2 regions of the Brevibacterium sp. JSBI002 genome follow, and region 2 is predicted to be linked to the other one. Evidence: riboswitches for the same ligand, from Rfam matches in the RefSeq annotation. Region 2 holds a riboswitch; the other holds the start of a gene.
The links. A riboswitch is a leader RNA that binds a small molecule or an ion and turns the genes downstream of it on or off. The one in region 2 is predicted to bind thiamine pyrophosphate.
Positions count from the first base shown of each region.

Region 1: it holds a riboswitch for thiamine pyrophosphate, as region 2 does, so the genes downstream of both, LJ362_RS04310 (ECF transporter S component) here and LJ362_RS02915 (TenA family protein) in region 2, are expected to answer to the same signal.

Region 1 is NZ_CP110341.1:983,018-988,327, reverse strand. Features, by position in the region: gene LJ362_RS04320 (universal stress protein) at 1-778, shown strand, start outside; gene LJ362_RS04315 (FN3 domain-containing metallophosphoesterase family protein) at 815-2,845, opposite strand; TPP riboswitch at 2,991-3,099, shown strand; gene LJ362_RS04310 (ECF transporter S component) at 3,122-3,751, shown strand; gene LJ362_RS04305 (ABC transporter ATP-binding protein) at 3,751-5,283, shown strand; gene LJ362_RS04300 (energy-coupling factor transporter transmembrane component T family protein) at 5,276-5,310, shown strand, end outside.
Region 2 is NZ_CP110341.1:676,395-681,704, reverse strand. Features, by position in the region: gene LJ362_RS02925 (VOC family protein) at 1-145, opposite strand, end outside; gene LJ362_RS02920 (ATP-grasp domain-containing protein) at 269-1,294, shown strand; TPP riboswitch at 1,302-1,408, shown strand; gene LJ362_RS02915 (TenA family protein) at 1,403-2,089, shown strand; gene LJ362_RS02910 (phytoene desaturase family protein) at 2,144-3,625, shown strand; gene LJ362_RS02905 (hypothetical protein) at 3,642-4,598, opposite strand; gene LJ362_RS02900 (EamA family transporter) at 4,704-5,310, opposite strand, start outside.

The DNA of each region.
Region 1 (5,310 bases), 310 kb from region 2:
CGTCGTCACCGCCTATGAGCTGCCGACGATGATCTATCCGAATATGGCCTCCATCCCCAGTGAACCCGAGGATGACAAGGCGATGAAAGAAGCAGAGAAGACCCTCGCCGAGGCGGTCGAACTTCTGCGCGACTACTCCGGTGAGAAATCCTTCCGCACCGCACCCGGCAATTCCGCCGGTGCGCTCGTCACGCTCAGCGCCGATGCCGAGGTCGTCATCGTCGGCGCCCGCGGCCGCGGCGGTTTCATGGGCCGGGTTCTCGGGTCCGTTTCCACGGCTCTGCCTGCCCACGCTCACTGCCCGACGATCGTCGTTGCCGAACGGTCGACGTCAGCAACGGCCGGCAACGGCCCTGTCGTCGTCGCCGTCGACGGCTCCGACACCGGTCGGGTCGCCATGTTCACGGCGGCAGCCGAGGCCGCCTTACGCGGCACAGAACTCGAACTCGTCGTGGTGCTTCCGGCCGGTGAGGAATGGCTCTACTGGTACCCCGACCTCGAGCTCAGCTCCGAGGTCACCGCGCGCCGGCAGAGGCAGCTGACCGAATCACTCGAGAAGGAAGCCGGGACGCTGTCGGAGCAGTTCCCAGATCTGGCGGTGACCACCTCGGTGCCGGTCGGCGATCCGACTGAGACCCTCGTCGAGATCACCTCGCGCGCACAGCTCACGGTGATGGGAACCCGTGGGCGCGGAAGGATCCGCAGCGCTCTGCTGGGATCCGTCTCGCGTGGAGTCCTCAACCATGCCGAAGGCCCGGTCATGGTGGTTCCGAGCTGATCGGCGGCGCCGTGCTGATCAGCAAGGCTGTGCTGATCAGCTGAGCCCGGCACCTCGGCGGCGACGGCTCGCAACGAGGAGCGTCGCGCCGAGTGCCAGCGCCCCCGCGCCGACAGCCAAGGGCAGCGCAAGCCCATCGCCGGTGCGGGGCAGGTCTCCGCCCCCACCCGCCGAGGCGGTCCCGGAGGAATCCGAATCATCGCCCGTCCCTGCGGCGTTCGCCTCGGTACCGCTTGCCTCGGCGCCAGAGTCGGCGGTGCCGGCATCTGCTGTCCCCGAGTCTGTTCCGTTCCCGTCGTCGTTGGCGCCTGCGGCATGAGCGTCGGCATTCGAACCGGTTGCGTTAGTGCCGCCATCGGTATCTGCCGATACCGCACCGTCGTCCGAACCGTCCGAATCGCTCTCCGAACCGTCGGCTCCGGCTCCCGCCGCGCCGGCGTCTGCGTCTTCTCCCGCGCCATCCGCTTCGACTCCGGCGCCGGCCTCTGATCCGGCATCAGGGCCATCCGCTTCAGCCCCGGCCCCCGCACCGGCGTCTGATTCGGCGTCCGAACCATCCGCCGCGGCGCCGGCTCCGGAACCGGCGTCGGCCTCCGCGTCATCATCCGGGGCAGGTTCTTCCGCCTCGGCGTGCCTGAGTTCGACATCGTCGATCTGCTCAGATGCGGCCTGAGCTTCCGCGCGTTCACCATCGGCCGGCGCCCCGCCTGCCGGCACCTCATAGGTCGTCGCCCGCAGCGCTTCGTCGCTGACTAGGACCCGGGTGAAGGCGGGCACGTCGTTGTGGACGCTCTTCCCTTCCCAGTCGAGGCCGGGAACGTAGTCATAGAACTTCGACCCCGATGACGAGGTCAGCGTGAGGTAAAGCGTCTGCCCGTCTTCCTTCTCCTCCTCGGCTCCCGCTTCGGAGCCCTCAACGGGCTTGCCTTCGCCGTCCATGAGGAAGGTGCGGTTATAGATGTGGTCGTGGCCGGAGACGACGAGGTCGATGTCATTGCGGGCCGCGACCGGAGGGATCGCCTTCCGCAGCCGCTTCACATCGAGGTCGCTCCAATGGGTTGCCGTCGAATAGATCGAGTGGTGGAACCCGAGAACCGTCCAGCGCGCATGGTCTCCGTGCTCAGCGACGACCTCGTCGATGAACTCGGCGTGGGCGTCCATGTCAGGGCTGTTCGAGTTGATGTTGAGGAACAGGACCCCGTCTTCGATGAACCAGTAGTCGCCGCCGGAGGTGATGACGCCGCCACCGCCGTGGTCCTGGCTGACATTGGGTCGGTTGAAGTGCTGCTCGTAGGCTTTCGATGACACATCGTGGTTGCCGATCGTCGTCGCCTGCGGGATCGTCCGGGTGGCTTCCGGTGCCAGGTACTGAGCGTACTGCTCCTGGTTGCCGGCGGAGTTGACCTGGTCTCCCAACGAGTAGAAGAAGCTCGGGTCGTCGGCGGTGGCCACGGCCGAACTCAGGGTCCGGTCCCAACCGGCCGCGTCGTCGGGATCTCCGCCTCCGGCGCCGACCTGGGGGTCGCCGAAGACGAGGAATTCGTCATCTCCTCCGGACGATCCTGTGGTGAACTGCTGCACCTCGGTGAACCCGTCCTCATGGCTGCCGACCTGGTAGGCGTATTCGGTGTCGGGTTCCAGGTCGGTCATGCTCGCATGGTTGAAGTGACGCTTGAGGTCGGTGGCAAGGCCGGAGTCCGTGGTCTCAGCCCTGTCAGCATCGGCGGGGAGCTTTCCGCCGTCGACCTCACTGGCCGGCGCCCACCGGACCTCTCCCCCACCGGAACTCTCACTCATCCACGAGAGGTTGCGTGCCGTGGAGTCGGCCCCGACCTGCAGAACGGGATCGGTGATCGCCTCACTCCCCGCATCCGCCTCGGCGGGCGAATCCGTCCGGTCCGGGCTGGGAGTCTGAGCAGAGTCAGCGTTCGTGCCCTGGGCCGCGGTCGACCCTCCGGAACCGAGAGATGGTTCGGCACGCACGGGCACCGGGGCCGCCACCAGAGCGGCGAGCAGGGTGGCGGCGGACAGGGCACTGAGCGGTCTCTTGAGTCGATGCGTATTCACCCGCCCATTCCTACTGACCAGTAGTGTCCGATCGTTCGAAGCCGTCGACGGGAAGGGGAACGGGAAGTGAATCCTCGATGACCGATCCCGGCCCCCGGGTCGCTTCCGATCCCGGACTCCGCGTCGCTTCCCTGTTGTACAGTGGTGGCTACGACAGGGGAGCGCCGTCAGGAGCGCTGAGAGTGCAGAAGAAGCTGCAGACCCTCGAACCTGATGCGGTTAGCACCGCCGAAGGAAGTCGAGACTCTTCACCCCTCCTTGACATGAGGAGGCACAATGCCGAATACCACCACGCCGAACACCACCCCCACCCCTTCACGCGCCTTCACCGCGGCGCCGAAATCCAAGCAGTGGCGGGTGGTCGACTATGTCACCACCGCTGTTCTCGGCATCGCCGTGGGGCTCGTGTTCTGGGTGTTGGCGCTGAGCTGGAAGGTCCTCGAACTCGCATTCCAGGCATTCCCGCCGTCGATCGGTCTCATCGCAGGACTCTGGGTGCTGGCCGGTCCGCTCGCCGGTGCCATCATCCGCAAACCCGGTGCCGCGCTCCTGTGCGAACTCATCGCCGCCATCGTCGAAGCCGTCCTCGGCTCCCACTTCGGAGCGACAGTTCTGCTCTCGGGTCTGCTGCAGGGCCTCGGCGCCGAACTCGTCTTCGCCGCCTTCGGCTACAAGCGCTTCACCCTGTGGGTCACCGCCGCTTCGGGCATGCTGGCAGCTGCGTTCATGGCCGTGAGCGAGAACATCATGTACAACGCCGAATGGCAGTTCGGCTTCCAGGCGATCTACGCAGTCTGCGCGATCGTCTCCGGTCTCGTCATCTCCGGGATCGGCGCTTGGTTCGCCTATCGGGCGATCGCGGCCACCGGAGCGCTGCGCTCCTTCGCTTCCGGCCGTCTGCGCTGATGGCGCTGCCGATCACGGCCGCCGGCTTCTCATTGACGCACACCGACCGTGACCGGCCGGCAGTCGGTCCGCTCGATCTGCAGATCGCGGCCGGAGAGAAGGTGCTGCTGCTCGGCGCCTCCGGGGCCGGCAAATCGACGTTCCTCCACGCTGTCGCCGGTGTCCTGCCCGAGGAATCGGGTGAGGCCACCGGTGAACTCCTCGTCGGCGGCGAGAAACCGGATCCTCGCCGAGGCAGCACCGGGCTGGTCCTCCAAGATCCCGATTCGCAGGTGATCTTCTCTCGCATCGGCGATGATGTGGCGTTCGGGATGGAGAACCTCGGACTCCCGGCCGAGGCCATCGAAGCCCGGATTCCCGAGTCGCTGCGGGCGTTGGGGCTCGATCTGCCGCCGGAGCATCCGAGTGCCGCTCTGTCCGGTGGGCAGAAGCAGCGGCTGGCTCTGGCCGGGATCCATGCGATGGCCCCGGAGGTCATCGTCCTCGACGAACCGACGGCCAATATCGATCCAGCCTCGGCCACCGAGGTCCGCGACGCCGTGCTCACCGTGCAGGCCGAGACTGCGGCGACAATGCTCGTCGTCGAACACCGGGTCGAGCTGTGGATCGATCACGTCGACCGGGTCATCGTACTCGGCCGCGACGGCATCGCTGCCCAAGGTCCGCCCGCGCAGATCTTCTCCGATCCCGACCTGACCGACACACTCGTCGACTGCGGAATCTGGATGCCGCGGCACTCCCCCGCCCCGCGCCGAGGCGGAACCGCAGGAATCGATAGGACGACGAGCCGCCTCGGCGAGGTTCTGCTGCGCACAGATCGGCTCAGCGTTGCTCGACCACGCATGGCCGCCCCCGCCGCGACCGACCTGGACCTGAGCCTGCGTGCCGGGCAGGCGCTCGGGATCGTCGGTGCGAACGGGGCAGGCAAATCGACGACGGCCCTGACCTTGGCGGGTCTGCTGCCCGAATTCTCCGGGCAGGTCCTCGCCGAGGCGGCCTTGCAAGATGGAGCCAAACGACCCCGGCCGTTCGCCTGGCCGTCGAAGCAGCTGGCGGCGCGCATCGGCATGGTCTTCCAGGAACCGGCGCACCAGTTCCTCACCTCGAGCGTGGCGGCCGAACTCGAGCTGGGTCCCCGGCTGGCCGGGTGGCCTGCCGCCGAGTCGCGGGCTCGGGTGGATGAGCTTCTTGAGGGGCTCGGGCTCACCGGGTTGGCGCAGGCTCATCCGCAGAGTCTCTCAGGTGGGGAGAAGCGTCGCCTGTCGGTGGCGGCGATGCTGGCTCCCCGGCCCCGGGTGCTCATCGTCGATGAGCCGACCTTCGGTCAGGATGCACTGACGTGGGCGGGGTTGGTGGAGATGTTCCTCGATGCCTTGGAACACGGTTCCGCGGTGGTCGCGGTCAGCCACGATCAGGCGTTCCTCGAGGCCATCGGTGCCGATCTCCTCGAGCTCGGCGACCGCAGCAGCGCAGAACTATTCAGCGACGTTGAGTCGGATTCGCATGTCAGGGCGGGTGAGCGCGGTGCGTGAGAGTCTCGATCACCACGTTCGCCCCTC
Region 2 (5,310 bases):
GGGGCCAAGAATCGGAGGTGACTTCCGCCCAGGTGCCGTCCTCCTCGACCGCGACCTTCCAATCGAGGAGCTGGCCGTAGAACTCTGCGAGCTCGGCGGCGTCGGGAGCATCGAGTACGACCACAGGTTGCTTTGCGATAGCCATGACCTGAGTCTACGCCGCACCACGGACATGACGAAGGGGCCAACGACGGTCGGGGTGGCGTAAGATCGTTGAGCAGATCCGCCGGGCGAGCGATCGCGCCGGCACCCCGAGCAAAGGTGCGCGATGAGTTCTCACATGCTGCCCGTCGGCAATGCTGCCGCGGTGCACATCATCCACGACAATCCGGAATGGATCGCCCCGTTCACGGATGCGCTCGACCGCCTCGGCGTCGCCCATGTCGAATGGCTGCTGCCCGAGACCACGATCGATCTTGCCGCGGAACCCCCTGCCGGGCTGTTCTGGTCGCGGCTGTCGGCGTCGGCGCACACCCGGACCGATCCGTATGTGAAGGAGTACGGACGTGCGGTCCTCGACTGGCTCGCCGCCGCCGGCCGCCGAGTCATCAACGGTCGCGACGTCTATGAGCTCGAGGTCAGCAAGATCCGTCAGCATCGCGAGCTGGCTGGCCGGGGCTTCGACGTGCCGCGCACCGCGGCCGCGTTCGGACCGCGGGCGCTCGTCGAGGCCGCGGCCGGCTTCACTCCCCCGTTCATCACGAAGCACAATCAGGGCGGCAAGGGCCTCGGTGTGCGTCGCTTCGACTCCCGTGCCGAACTCGAGGCGGTCGCCGATGAGTTCGCGCCCGGTGGAGCGAATGCGCCGATCGACGGCATCACCCTCATCCAGGAGTATGTGCAGCCTGCCCAGCCGTTTATCACCCGTGCCGAATTCATCGGCGGACGCTTCCACTATGCGGTGCGCGTCGACGTCTCAGGTGGGTCATTCGAGCTGTGCCCGGCCGATGCCTGCACGATTCCGGGTGCCGGGCCCGATCCCGACGTCGAGGCGGTCCCCCAGTTCGCCCGCCGTGAGGAGATCACGGCCGGAACACCGCTCATCGCCGGGCTCGAGACGCTGTTGGCCGACCTCGGCATCGAGATCGCCGGCATCGAGTTCATCGAGACCGCCGACGGCCGTCAGGTCGTCTACGACATCAACACGAACACGAACTACAACCCATCCGTCGAGTCCGCCGAGCAGTCGGCAGGTCGTCAGCCTGCCGCGGACCGTATCGCCGATTTCATCGCCGATGCCCTCGCCGAGGCGGCCCCACAGTCGGTATCCCCCGCCGGGCCCGCAGCGTGGTGATAGTGTCGAAGTGCTACAGGGGAGCGCCGAAAGGACCGGCGCTGAGAGTGCGCATGCAGACCCTTTGAACCTGATCCGGTGAACACCGGCGGAGGGAGTGGACAAGCAATGACCACCACAGATTTCGACACATCGATCACCGTGGACGCCTACGGAGCGGTATCAGCACTGGTGAGTTCGACCAGCTGGCAGTGGACGGGAGCCGTCGAACACCGGTTCGTCCGGGAGCTCTTCGCCGGCCGCATCGACGACACGGTAATGCGCGACTATCTGGTGCAGGACTATCAGTTCTTCGAGTCGTTTCTGTCGATGCTCGGCGCGTGCGTGGCCCACGCCGATGAACTCGAGGCGAAGCTGCGGTTCGCCCGACAGCTGGGAATGCTCGTCGCCGATGAGGACACCTACTTCGTCGACTCCTTCGCCGAATTGGGAGTCGATACAGCCGATTATCTCCACCCGGAACTGACCGCCCCGACGGTTGGGTTCCGCGATCTCATGGACTCGTCAGTCGCTTCGGCGTCGTATCCGCAGCTGCTCGTCGTCCTCGTTGTCGCCGAATGGCTCTATCTCGACTGGGCCGAGTCCCGGATGGACATGCCGCCGCGACATATTCACCGAGGCTGGATCGACCTCCACCGAGGCGAGGCCTTTCACGGGTGGGTGCAGTTCCTCGTCGACGAGCTCGAGCGCGTATTTCCCTCCGGCGACGCCGAAGCCGCCGAGTCCCTGACCCGCGTGTGGCGGCACGCCGTCGACCTCGAATGCGCTTTCTTCGACAACGTGTACGACAACTGAGCCGCCAGGGAACGCACACCGCAGCCGCACACCTCACTGACCTAGACTGGCCCCATGAGCACAGGTGTAGATGCAGTCGTCGTCGGATCCGGCCCGAACGGCATGGCCGCCGCCGTCACCATGGCCCGTGCCGGGCTGAGCGTCGAAGTTTACGAGGCTCAGCCGACGATCGGCGGCGGCGCCCGCACCCTCGACCTCGGTCTGGCCCCCGGCGTCACTCATGACATCTGCTCGGCCGTCCACCCACTGGCCATCGCCAGCCCCTTCTTCGTCGACTTCGATCTGCGCGCCCGCGGCCTCGAGTTCACCACCCCCGAGGTCTCCTACGCCCAGCCCCTCGACGGCAAGCCCGCCGCGCTGGCCTTCCACGATCTCGAGAAGACGGTCGACCACCTCGGCGCGGCCGGACCGGAATGGCGGCGATTCTTCGCCCCGCTGCTCGATCGGGTCGATGACGCGATCTGGCTCTCCCTCGGGGACAAACGTTCCGTACCGGAGACCCTGCGCGATCTCCCCGGCATCGCGAACGTCGTCAAGTTCGGCCTGCGACTCCTGTCCCAGGCCAGCCCCGCATGGAACATTCCGCTCTCCCACGAATCGTCCCAGGCCCTGTTCACCGGAGTCGCCGCGCACGCGATCGGCGGATTGCCGGCCATGGGCACCGCGGCCACGGCCACGATGCTCTCGACCGTCGCCCACGCGGGCGGCTGGCCCTCCCCCATCGGCGGATCGCAGTCGATCATCGACTACCTCGTCGCCGACCTCGAAGCCCACGGCGGAACCGTGCACACGGATGCGCGCATCGACCACGTATCGGACATGCCCGCTGCCCGCGCCTACCTGCTCGACACCTCGGCGCTGAACGCCGCGCAGATCTTCTCCGGCCTCATCCCGAGCCACGTCGACAAAGCTCTGCGCAGCTTCAAACACGGCAACGCCGCTGCCAAGGTCGACTTCGTCCTCGACGGCCCGGCCCCCTGGTCCGATCCCGCGGTCGGACGTGCCGGCACTATCCACATCGGCGGATCCCGGGCGCAGATGGCCGCCGCCGAGGCACAGGTGATGTCCGGTCGCATGCCCGCCGATCCCGTGTGCCTCGTCTCGGATCCGACCGTCTTCGACCCATCCCGCGAGGTGAACGGCCTGCGACCGCTGTGGACGTATGCGCACGTGCCCTTCGACTGCCCGCTCGACCCGACCGAGTACATCACCCGCCAGCTCGAACGCTTCGCCCCGGGCTTCCGCGACCGCATCGTCGCGCACAACGCGATCCCCGCCTCCGAGATGGCCGGCCACAACCAGAACTACATCGGCGGGGACATCGCCACCGGCATCGTCTCCTTCTACCGGATGATGGCCCGCCCGCGCACCAGCTGGGACAACTACAGCCTCGGCGTGCCCGGTGCCTACCTGTGCTCGGCAGCGACCCCGCCGGCACCTGGCGTGCACGGAATGAACGGCTGGTTCGCCGCCCGCCGGGCTCTCAAGTCCCGGTTCGGGATCACGGAGGCCCCGAGCCTGGCCCCGGGCGACTGACTTTCATTCAGCTCACTCAGTCCTGCACCCACCGATCAGCGTCGCTGTCATAGTGCCATTCGGCCACCTCGGTGACGGCCTCGATGACGTTGTTCAGCCAGTACGTCGTATCCGGGTGCCAGCCCGCCACGAGACTCGCCGTCCGGTCGTCCGTGTTACCTGCCGTGGGGACGGTCTCCGCTTCCTCGCCGAGGCGGCCCTCCGCCAAGTCGATGACCGCACCGGCCGTGCGCAGATAGCCGGCCAGACCGACGTGGACACCGTCGAATTCCTCGGCCACCCGTGACCAGTCGGGGATGACCCAGCGGCCCTTGCGCCCGGTGGTCTCGGACCAGACATAGCGGCGCTGGGCGGTGACGTCGAGCGGGTAGCGGCGGCACAGATCGGCCCAATCCTCGGATGTCCGGATCTCGGCGATGCGAGCGTCCGTGCGCAGTCGCAGACGGCAGGCTCGGGCACGCTCGAGACCGAAATCGTCCTCGACGAGTTCGACGCCGATCAGGGTTCCGTCCGGCCAGGTCCCCGTCGACGACCAGAGCCCGTCTGGCGGAGTCGACCACCATTCGCCGCTGAGCTCCATATACGGGTTCTTGGCGAAATCGTGACGGTAACGGGTTTCCGTGGTGAGGACATCTGCAAGCCACTCGTCCAATCCCCACGAGAGACTCGCCCCGTCTCCTTCGAGAGGCGGATAGAGATCGGTCAGCGTGATCGCAGGCGCCGCTGTCGAATCAACAGGGCCTAGGGGCCGGTCGAATACTGCAGGCAGCCCACTGCGATGATCTGCGTCGTCCCAAGCCAGAGCCCATTGATTGCCCGGGTGCAGAGGCGCGGTCCAGACATCGAGCAGGCCAGTGGATATGAGCATCTCCGCGAAGGGGCGCAGAGCGTCACGCACCTCTGGGTCAGCAGCGATCTGATCGGCACCGTGAGGACGCTGCCAGTACATGGCGCCGGAGATGACTTCGGCCATCTCGTTCTCCAGGTCAATTTGAGTCGGCCTCAGCGGTGTGACGCGTCGCAGGGTTGCCGCGACGTCCTGGGCAGTGACGTCTCCGGGTTGCGGTTCGAACACCTGTCAACTGGCCCTGATGGAATCGTCCGCGTCGAATTCTTCCGTTTGCGCACTCACGGGCACGACCGCCTCGGCGGCGGCGAGGATCTTCGCACCTTTCGCAGCTTTGAGACCCGCGCCGAGGACCCCGATGATGACGAGGACGGCCCCGCACAGCTCGCCGACGGTGACCCGCTCGCCGATGAAGACGAACGCCGCGCTCATTCCGACGACGGGCACGAGCATCGAGAAGGGGGCGACGACTCCGGCGGGGTTGCGCGACATCAGCCACGACCAGATGCCCGAACCGAGGATCGTCGCGATGACCACGGTGTAGAGCAGTCCCGCGATCGCGAGCAGCCCTGTCGGTGTGGTCAGTCCCGAAAACGACGCCCCGACCCGGTCGGGTCCTTCGACCGCAAGGGAGAGGGCGAGCATCGGCACGGGCGGGACGAGCGACATCCACATCGTCAGCTTGATCGGCTCAGTGGTGTGGGCCTGCCGGTTACAGATATTGCCGATCGCCCAGCCGAAGGCGCCGGCGAGGGTGAGGAGGAAGGGCAGGAAGCTCGCGTGCGAGTCGAAGCGCTGCCAGCCGACGACCGCGAGGCCGGCCATCGCGATGAGGAGG